DNA from 3 places in the Isoptericola sp. NPDC019693 genome. Region 2 is predicted to be linked to each of the others. Evidence: riboswitches for the same ligand, from Rfam matches in the RefSeq annotation. Region 2 holds a riboswitch; each other region holds the start of a gene.
What was found. Region 2 has a riboswitch for S-adenosylmethionine ahead of ACH436_RS03135 (NADPH-dependent FMN reductase). Riboswitches for the same ligand answer to the same signal wherever they lie in the genome.

Region 1 (3,263 bases), on a different contig from region 2:
TTCGACAGCGCCAGGAACGTCACCGGGCCCACGAGCACGGGACGCGTGGTGACGCCGGCCTCCTTGGCCTCGGCGTACTCGCGCACGACGCGGTGGTCGGCGAACGAGACCGGCGTCGTCTCGCTGATCTCCGGGACGAGGTAGTGGTAGTTGGTGTCGAACCACTTGGTCATCTCGAGCGGGGCGTCCTCGCCGCGGCCGCGGGCCACGGTGAAGTACCCGTCGAGCTCGAGCGAGCCGTCCTCGTCGTCGAGCAGGTCGCGGAACCGCTCGGGCACGGCGCCCAGCAGCGCGACGACGTCGAGCACCTGGTCGTAGTAGGAGAACGAGCCCGGCACGGAGCCGTCGTCGGGGTTCAGGCCGAGCTCGACGAGGCGGCGCGCCGTCTCGCGGCGCAGGGCGCCGGCCGCGACCTCCAGGTCGACGGCGTCGGAGCGGCCGGCCCAGAAGGACTCGACGGCGCGCTTGAGCTCGCGGCGGCGCCCGATGCGGGGGTAGCCGAGGATCGTGCCGCCGGGGAACGCCGCGGCGGGGGTGGGGCTTGTCGGTGCGGTGGACATGAGCACTCCAGAGGTCGGGCTCCGCGCGTCAGACGGCGGGAGCCTGGGTCGGGATGCTCGGTACCCACGGCCTTCTGGCCAGGTCCGCGCCGTCCGACGTGTGGTCGGCCGGCGCCGGTCCGCCGAGGTGGACACCCTCGAGCAGGTCCAGAGCGGGACGGTACTTGTTGAACGTGTACACGTGGATGCCGGGGGCGCCGGCGTCGAGCACGCGCTGGGCGAGCTCCACGGCCCGCGCCGTCCCGTAGGCGTGCTGGGCCTCCGGGTCCGGCAGGGCGTCGAGCGCGTCCAGCAGGTGCCGGGGCGCGCGGACGCCGGTGAGCTCCTCGACGCGACGGAGCCGGCGGGGCTCGGTCGTGGGCAGCTGCCCGGCGAGGATCGGGATCGTCACCCCGGCCGCACGGGCCTCGGCGACGAAGTCGGTGTAGGAGGCGGCCTCGTAGAACAGCTGCGTGATGGCGAAGCTCGCCCCCGCGTCCTGCTTCTCCTTGAGGCGGCGGACCTCCTGGGCCCGCGTGGTGCCCGCCTGGACGTTGCCGTCGACGAACGTCGCGACGGCGATCGTCATCGGCCGCGCGGCGCCGCGCAGCGCGGCGCCGGGGTCGGTCGCGCAGCGTCGCGCCTCGACCTCGCGCAGCAGGTGCACGAGCTCGATCGAGGACGAGACGCCGTCGGCCGGCGGCTGCCAGTCCGGCTGGTCCTTCGGCGGGTCCCCGCGCAGGGCGAGGAACGCGCGGGTGCCGGCGTCGAGGAAGTCGTCGATGACGGCGGACACGTCCTCGCGGTGCGCGCCCACGCAGGTCAGGTGGGCCACCGGCAGCACGGGGGTGCCCCCGAGCAGGGTGGCCACGACCTGGCGCGCGGTGGCGCGGTCGCCGCCGCCCGCCCCGTACGTCACGGACACGAAGTCCGGGCGCGCGGCCACGAGCCGGCGGGCCGTCTCCCAGAACTTGGGGGCGGCGTCAGGCCGGCGCGGCGGCATGAGCTCGAACGAGACCGTCGGGCGTGCCGGCAGCACCGGGGTGGGCGAAAGGGATGCCTCTGCGACCATGCGTCACTCCATCGATCCTGGCGTGAGCACCTTCGTCCTCGGGAGGCTTCCGTCGGAGAACGGGTTGCTGCGGCGTCGTCGAGCCAGGACTCTCGGCCGCTCTGGATGGCTTGTCACGCGATCGTACGCAGCATCCGCGATGCGGGCGAGGATGAGACCGCCTGCTGAGACGATCGCGGAGGGCGGCCGGGCCTGAACGCCCTGCTCAGGGCACCAGCACGACCTTGCCGCCCGCGTGCCCGGACTCGACGAGCGCGTGCGCCCGGGCGGCGTCGGCCAGCGGCAGCACCGCGCCGACGGTGGTGGTCAGGTCGCCGCGGGCCAGGGCGGCCACGACCTCGGCGAGGTCCCCGGCGTCCCGCTCGGACCGCCAGCTGGCCTCGACGCCGAGCTCCGCCGCGGCGTCGTCGGCGATGGTGACGATCCGGTCCGTGCCGCCGCGCAGGGCGATCGAGTCGGGCAGCACGCCCGCGCCGGTGGTGTCGAGGACGGCGTCCACGCCGCCGGGCGCGAGGGCGCGGACGCGCTCGACCAGGCCGGCGCCGTACGTGGTCGGCGTGGCACCGAGGGCCGCGACGCGGTCCTGGTTCCGTGCGGACGCGGTCCCGATCACCCGGGCGCCGCGGCGCACGGCGAGCTGGGTGGCCAGCGCGCCCACCGACCCCGACGCCCCGTGCACCAGGAGCGTCTCGCCGGCGCGCACCTCCAGGAGGCGCAGCACGCGGGTCGCCGTCTCCGCCGCGACGGGGAGCGTGACGGCGTCGGTCGGGGCCAGGCCGTCCGGGACGCGCGCGAAGACCTTGGTGAGCGCGAGCTCCGCGTACCCGCCGCCGACCGTGAAGCCCACGACGCGGTCGCCGGGTGCGACCCGGGCCGCGCCGTCCCCGGCGGGCGGGCCGACCTGGTCGACGACCCCCGCCACCTCCAGCCCGGGCACGACGGCCGACGTCGACGCCGGGGCGCCGGGCGCCCCGGCACGCGACTTCACGTCCCAGCCGTTGACGGCGGCCGCCTCGACGCGCACGCGCACCTGTCCGGGGCCCGCCTCGGGAGCGGGCACGTCGGCGAGGTGCAGCACCTCGGGGTCGCCGTGGGTCTCGAACACGATCGCGCGCACGCGGTCATCCTGGCGCAGGCGCCGCCGCCCTGCCCGCGCGGACCAGCGGCGGCGCGGCGGTGTCGCGGCACGACGGGATCACGGGGTGGCGGGTTCGGCCGCGTCCAGGACGTCGCCAGGGGCGCTCATGAGCCACTCGGTGGCGAACAGGACCTTGTCGGTGAGGCCGAGGATCGCGTCGCGGATCTCGACGTGCGGGGTCGAGAACGCGAGACGGGCGACGGACCGCGCGCCGGGGGCCGGCGCCCAGTAGTCGACCAGGAGCAGGGGAACGTCCTGCCCGCCGAGCTCGCCCGCACCCCGGCCGACGCGGACGTGGCGCAGGAACGGCCCCGACAGGGTGTCGGTGACGGTGAGCTCGTCGTCGGGCCCGAGCCGAGGATGGAGGCGGTCGTGGATGCGCTGCAGGTGCGTGACCTCGCCGGCCTCCGGGCCGAGGTCGTGCCAGTACAGCGTGAGGCTGAGCGCGAGGGCGGCGTCCTTGCCGGGCAGCACCAGGTAGGCCATCACCTGCCCGCCCGCGGCCGAGGCCTTC
Region 2 (3,263 bases):
GCTCCGCGAGCCGGGCGGCGGCCGACCGGCCGCCGGCGTCGAGCACGACCTCCAGGTCGACGACGGCGCGGGCGGCGCCGTGGGGCTCGTGGCCGGTGGCGGCCCGCGCCGCGGCGCGGACGGACGCGACGTCCGGGCCGCCGACGAGCGCGACGTCGACCAACGGTTCGTCGCGCACCGACGGCGCCACGTCCCCGGCCGCCGCCAGGACGACGAGCTGGCCCTGCGGCGGGCGGGGCGTGATGAGGGGCCCCTTGACGGAGAACGACCCGCCGACGAAGTCGACGTGGTGGAGGCGGTCGCGGTCGACATAACGGCCGGTGGCGACGTCGCGGATCACGGCGTCGTCCTCCCAGGAGTCCCAGAGGTCGCGCACGACCTGGACGACGTCGCGCGCCTCGGCAGCGAGGTCGGCCACCGGCTCGCGGCCGTACGCGTCGGCCGCCTGCGGGGTGCGGGTGACGGCCGCGAGCCAGCCGCCGCGGCCGGCGGCGGCGATGTCGAGGGACGCGAGCTGGGTCGCGACGTGGAACGGCTCGGGATAGGTGGTCGGCACCTGGGGCACCAGGCCGATGGCGGTGGTGGTGCGTGAGACGAACGCCGCTCGGGTCACGGCGTCGAGCCGCGCCGCGGACGGCGACCCGTTGACGGCGGGCAGCAGGGCGTCGGCGAACGTGGCGAAGGTGACGCCGGCGTTCTCGGCGTGCCGCACGGTGCGTGCGAGCCGGGTGGCCGAGACGAGCTCCGCGGCGGGGAGCCCGCTGGCCGCGGCGGCCGCCGGGTGCGCTCCCGTGCCGTCGACGTCGAGCCCGACGAGGAAGGGTGTGCTGGTCGTGGTGGTGGTCATGGTGTCTCCGTGCTCAGATCGCGGACTCGTCGCCGAGGCGGTGGTAGGTGCGGTCGAGGTAGACGAGCGGTGAGGCGTCGTCCGACCCGGACTGCAGGGCGCGCAGCGAGACGAGGTAGCTGTCGCCCACGGGGGTGCGCTGGATGACGCGGGCGCGCACCCACGACACGGCTCCGTCGACGACGGGTTCTCCCGACGGCAGGGCGGTCCAGCCGCCGGCCGCGAACCTGTCGATGCCGCTCGTGGCGAACCGGGCGGAGACGTCGTCCTGGTGGTCGGCGAGGAAGCTGATCGCCAGCGTCCTGGCCTGCGAGACCGCGGGCCAGGACGACGACGTGGACGCCAGGGAGAACGCCAGGAGCGGCGGCGCCGCGGAGACGGAGATCACGGACGTGGCGGTGAACCCGACGGGCCGCCCGTCGTGCTCGAGCGCGACGACGGCGACGCCCGCGGGGTGCTGGCGGAAGACCGTCTTGAACTCGTCGGGGGACAGCTGGGGCTCGTCCTGCTCGGCCAGGAGCTCCTCCATGCCGGTCAGCGCGGCGGACAGGTCGGTGTGGTCGGTGCTCACCGGGCGGCTCCTGTCAGCTCGGCGGTGGCCGCGGCGGTCCCGGCGGCCCGGCGCAGCGGTGCCGCCCAGCGGGCGAACCACGGGTCGAGGGCCGCGCCGAGGTCGGTCAGCTGGGCCTCGGTGAGCGTGAGGGAGCGGGTGGGCACGACGGCGCCGAGCTCCACCAGGACCGGACGCAGGTGCACCTCGCCCGCGAGGGCGTGGGCGGGGTTGCCGGACACGACGAGCGGCACGACGACGACCCCGGCGAGCCCGTCGGGCCCGTAGAGGTCGAGGAAGGACTTGAGCAGGCCGGTGTAGGAGGCCTTGTAGACCGGGGTCGCGACGACGGCGACGGTGGCGCGCGCGAGGCGCTCCTTCGCCTCGTCCGCGGAGGGGCGGTCCGGGGTGAGGATCTCGCCCGCGAACGCCGCGAGCTCGATCGTGGTGACGTCGTCGGTGCCGAGCAGCTCGGCGATCCGGCGCCCGGCGGCCTCGGCCGCGGCCAGGGTGCGCGAGCCCTCGCGCGGGTTGCCGGAGACCACCACTACGGAGGCGGCGGAGGGTCGGGTGGGGTCGGTCATGGGATGTACCTCGCAGTCCGTCGATCACGCTTGCCGCGCGGCGTCTCGGCCCGCGGACGGGCCGGCCGGCGGCCTGGTCATCTCCCGGAGCACCCCGCCGTGACGTGGGGTTGCTGCCCAGCCAGCCGGGGCTTCGCGCTGGGGCTCGTGACCTGGGGCGGAGGTATAGCAGCCGTGTCGCGGAACGCCAGGCTGCTCCCGGAACTTCTCACGATCCGGACGCCGGGACGTCCACGGCGAGGCGTCGGGGCGCGACGACACGACTGGGGGCCGCCACCCGTGTGGGCGGCGGCCCCCGGTCGGGGGAGCGTGCGGGCGTGCCGCGGTCAGGCCTCCAGGCGCAGGCGGGCGCCGAGCGAGGCGGCGGCCACGACCGCGCCCCCTGCGACGAGGACGACGTCCTTGAGGACGTACTGGCCGAGCAGCGTCATGCCGTGCCCGAACAGCTCGTCGCCGAACAGGGCGACGGGCGACAGGATGCCCACCATGGCGACGGCGAGCACGACGACACCGACGCGCAGCAGCCGGCCCGTGACGAGGGTGAGCCCGATGAACGTCTCCATCACGGCGACCAGGATCACGGCCGTGGTCGCGGGCACGAGGCCGAAGGTGAGGGTCTCGACGGTGCGGCCGGCGATCTCCTCGGCCGGGCTGGCGCCGGGGAAGAACTTCAGGACGCCGAAGCCGAGGAACACGAGGCCGAGCGCGACGCGCAGCGCCGGCACCGACCAACGGGTGAGGAACCGGGCCAGCGCGGAGACGGCGACGTCGAGGCGCAGCGCCACCTGCTGGGCGAGCGCGTTCGGGAGGCGGCGCGCGGGAGCGCCCGGGGCTCGGGTGGCACCGGCGGTGCGGTACGACGACGTGGGGCGGTGGGTCGGGGTGGACACGGACATGGTGGTGCTCGCTTTCCGGGGAGGGGCGACCCGGGGGTGGTCGCCCTGGGAGAGAGGCCCTGCCGTGCCCACCGATGCGCCCGCCGCACGTTTTCGCCCGGTCCTCACCCGCCCGCCTCGCCCTCGGGCGGCGTGGTGCCGGGGCGGTGACGCACACTCGGGGGCATGGGCGCGCGCCGCTTCCGCTGGGTGCTGCACGTCGACCTCGACCAGTTCCTGGCCGCGGTCGAGGTCCTGCGGCGCCCGGAGCTCGCCGGGCGTCCGGTGATCGTCGGGGGCCGCGGCGACCCGGCCGAGCGCACCGTGGTCTCCACGGCGTCGTACGAGGCGCGGGCCCACGGCGTCCGGTCGGGGATGCCCCTGCGGGTCGCGGTCCGCAAGGTCCC
Region 3 (3,263 bases), on a different contig from region 2:
CTCGTCGTAGATGACGTTCGTGGAGCCGAACAGGGCCCGCGCCGACACGATGCGCGAACCGCTGGAGACCAGCGCGGCGAGGGCGTTGAACACCGCCGACATGCCCGACGCCGTGGCGTAGCAGGCCTCGGCGCCCTCGATGAGGCGCAGCCGCTCCTCGAACGTGTGCACCGTCGGGTTGCCGTACCGCGAGTACAGGAACTGGGACCGCTCGCCGGCGAACGCGGCCTCGGCGTCCGCCGCCGAGCCGTAGGTGTAGCCCTGGGTGAGGAACAGGCCCTCGGACATCTCCTGGAAGTCCGAGCGGCGGTGCCCGCCGCGCACGGCGAGGGTCGCGGGCCGGACCGTGGCGGGCAGCGGGCGCGAGCCGCCGAGGGTCGTCGGGTCGGCGCCAGGACCGGTCGGGACCTGCGTGCTGCTCATCGGGTCTGCTCCGGCTGCTGCCCGGCCGCCGGCGTCGCGGCAGCGTCGTCGTACGAGCCCCACGGCAGGCCGCGCACCTTCCAGCCCTCGCGGTCGCGGACGCCGTCGAAGCCGGGGCCGCCCTCGAAGCCCTCGAGCACGTTGTACGCCGGGCCGAGGCCGGACGACGTCGCGAGGCGTGCGGCGCCGATCGAGCGCTGGCCGGAGCGGCACAGGAAGACGACCGGACGGTCCGCGGTCACGCCCGCGGCGGCGAGCTCGGCAAGGAAGCCGGGGTTGGGACGCCCGCCCGCCTGGACCCACTCGGCGAAGACCGGGCGCTTGCCGGCGGTCGCGGTGTCCGGCACGCCGATCGCGCGCCACTCGCCCTCGGTGCGCACGTCCACCAGGACGGCGTCCGGGTCGGCGGCGAGCAGGTCCCACGCCTGCTGCGGGGTGAGGTCGCCGGCGTAGCCCTCGGCGGGGCGGGGATCGATCTGGGTGCTCATCGCAGTCCTCCCATCGGTCGTGGCGGTAGCACCCTCGTCCGGACGGGCCGCCGTCGCCGGCGACCTGCCCGCGGGTTGCTGCGGCGTCGACGTGCCACGTCACTCGGCCGCTCGGGATGGTCGCGGCGATCGTACGACAGGCGTCCGCCTGATGGGCACCCCGTCTCGCGACCTGAGCGACGCGTGCCGGTGCCGCCCGGGCGTCTGAACAGCGCCTCCGGCGCCTCGCCGCACTCCGCGGCCTGCGCGCGTCAGTCGTCGTCCTCGCCGAAGTGGGCCTCCTGCGCGTGCTCGTGGTGCACGACGGTGAGCCGCAGCTCGACGTCCCGGCCGTCGGCCTGCTGCGAGAGCACCCGCTCGATGCGGTCGGACTCGCGCTCGGCCGCCGCGGTCACGAGGTCGACGTGGTCGGCGGTCGCGTCGCCCGCCCACGTGTCGGCCTGCGTCATCGCGCGCTGCGCGTCCTGGACGCCCTCGCCGAGGTCGGTGCCGGTGAGCGCCTCGACCTGCGACCGGTCCATGGTGACGATCGTCTTGTGGTCGTCCGTGTGGGGGACGGTGTACGCCGACGGGTCCTTCGTCGTCCCACCGGCCGCGTCCCCGGCCTCCGTGGGGGCGGAGGCGCTCGCGGTCGGAGCGGCACCGGAGCCCGGCGTGCCCGCGTCGTCGCCCTCGGCCTGCGGTCCCGTGCACGCGGTCAGGGCCAGCAGGCTCGCGAGGGCGATCGGCGTCAGTCGGCGGGGAAGGCGTCGCATGGTCACTCCGTGCTGCTCTGTGGTCCTCGGTGGTGGTCCGTCGGGCGGCCGCTGCAGAGGCGGGGGACGGCCGGGCCGGGCCGACGTCCAGCGTCTCACGCGACCGCATCGTGAGAAGGTCCCGGGCTCCGCTTGACCGTGTGGTGCTGCGCACTCACGATGGGCGACAGGTCATGAGCGCCAGCGCGAAGCCCCGGCTCGCTGGCCGGCAACCCTCCTCTCGCGGCGGGGTGCCCCGGGTGACGACCTGGCCCCGCGCCGTCCGGCGCGCGGGCAAGCGCGGGGAGCGACCTCCCCGGCACGACCGAGGAGGATCCCGCATGACCACGCTCAGCCCCGCGCCCGCCGTGCACGACGTCGCGCCCGCCACCGTGCACGACGTCTCGCCCGTGCTGCCCGTCGTCGGTGGCGACACCCTCGTCCCGCTCGTCGACGGCCGCCAGGTGCCGTACGCGAACCTCGACGTCGCGGCGTCGGCGCCCGCTCTCCAGGCCGTGGCCGACCGCGTCGCCCGGGTGCTGCCGCTGTACGCGAGCGTGCACCGCGGCGCCGGCTACCTGTCGCAGGTGTCCACGGCCCTGTACGAGACGGCCCGGCGCACGATCGGCGCGTTCGTCGGCGCCCGCGAGGACGACCTGACGATCGTCACGCGCAACACCACCGACTCGCTCAACCTGCTCGCGGGCTGCGTGCCCGCGGACCCGGTCACGGGGGAGCGCGGCCGCGTGCTCGTGCTCGACATCGAGCACCACGCCAACCTGCTGCCCTGGCAGCGCGTCACCGACGCGACCGTCGTGACGGGCGGGTCCTCGGTGGCCGCCACCCTCGCGGAGCTCGAGGAGGAGCTGAGCTCGGCCGCCGCCGCGGGGCGCCCGTACGCCCTGCTCGCGCTCACCGGCGCCTCCAACGTCACGGGGGAGGCGCTGCCCGTGGCCGACGTCGTCGCCGCGGCGCACGGGGCGGGCGCGCGCGTCGTGCTCGACGGCGCGCAGCTGGTGCCGCACCGCCGCTTCTCGCTCGCGGCGACCGGCGTGGACTACGTCGCCTTCTCGGGCCACAAGACCTACGCGCCCTTCGGGGCCGGGGCCCTGGTCGGGCGCCGCGACTGGCTCGACGCCGGCACCCCGTACCTCGCCGGCGGCGGCGCCGTGCGGCGGGTGCGCACCACGACGACCGACTGGCACGAGGGCCCCGCCCGCCACGAGGCCGGGTCGCCCAACGTGGTGGGCGCGGTGGCGCTCGCGGCCGCGTGCGACGAGCTTGCCGCCCTCGACCCGTGGGCCGCCGGAGAGCACGAGGACGCGCTGCGGCGCCGGCTCGTGGACGGGCTCGGCGAGATCGACCGCGTCGAGGTCGTGCACGTGTGGGACGACGCCGTCGACCCGGTGGGCGTCGTGACGTTCACCGTCACGGGGTACGACCCGGGCCTCGTCGCCGCGTACCTGTCGGCCGAGCACGGCATCGGTGTGCGCGACGGCCGGTTCTGCGCGCACCCGCTGCTCGGCCGTCTCGGGTTCGACGCCGGCGCCGTCCGCGCGTCCGTGGGCGTCGGCACGGCGGGCGAGGAGGTCGAGCGTCTCGTCGCCGCGGTGCGCTC

Region 1: it holds a riboswitch for S-adenosylmethionine, as region 2 does, so the genes downstream of both, ACH436_RS15050 (methylenetetrahydrofolate reductase) here and ACH436_RS03135 (NADPH-dependent FMN reductase) in region 2, are expected to answer to the same signal.
Region 3: it holds a riboswitch for S-adenosylmethionine, as region 2 does, so the genes downstream of both, ACH436_RS17540 (aminotransferase class V-fold PLP-dependent enzyme) here and ACH436_RS03135 (NADPH-dependent FMN reductase) in region 2, are expected to answer to the same signal.

Annotation. Positions count from the first base shown of each region.
Region 1 is NZ_JBIRXP010000004.1:568,004-571,266, forward strand. Features, by position in the region: gene metE (5-methyltetrahydropteroyltriglutamate--homocysteine S-methyltransferase) at 1-560, opposite strand, end outside; gene ACH436_RS15050 (methylenetetrahydrofolate reductase) at 589-1,611, opposite strand; SAM riboswitch class I at 1,617-1,723, opposite strand; gene ACH436_RS15055 (NADP-dependent oxidoreductase) at 1,817-2,728, opposite strand; gene ACH436_RS15060 (SseB family protein) at 2,807-3,263, opposite strand, start outside.
Region 2 is NZ_JBIRXP010000001.1:663,142-666,404, forward strand. Features, by position in the region: gene ACH436_RS03125 (nitrilotriacetate monooxygenase) at 1-847, opposite strand, end outside; gene ACH436_RS03130 (flavin reductase family protein) at 861-1,376, opposite strand; gene ACH436_RS03135 (NADPH-dependent FMN reductase) at 1,415-1,981, opposite strand; SAM riboswitch class IV at 2,003-2,134, opposite strand; gene ACH436_RS03140 (DoxX family protein) at 2,308-2,871, opposite strand; gene ACH436_RS03145 (DNA polymerase IV) at 3,043-3,263, shown strand, end outside.
Region 3 is NZ_JBIRXP010000006.1:146,244-149,506, forward strand. Features, by position in the region: gene ACH436_RS17525 (O-succinylhomoserine sulfhydrylase) at 1-423, opposite strand, end outside; gene ACH436_RS17530 (rhodanese-like domain-containing protein) at 420-911, opposite strand; gene ACH436_RS17535 (hypothetical protein) at 1,163-1,666, opposite strand; SAM riboswitch class IV at 1,836-1,952, shown strand; gene ACH436_RS17540 (aminotransferase class V-fold PLP-dependent enzyme) at 1,987-3,263, shown strand, end outside.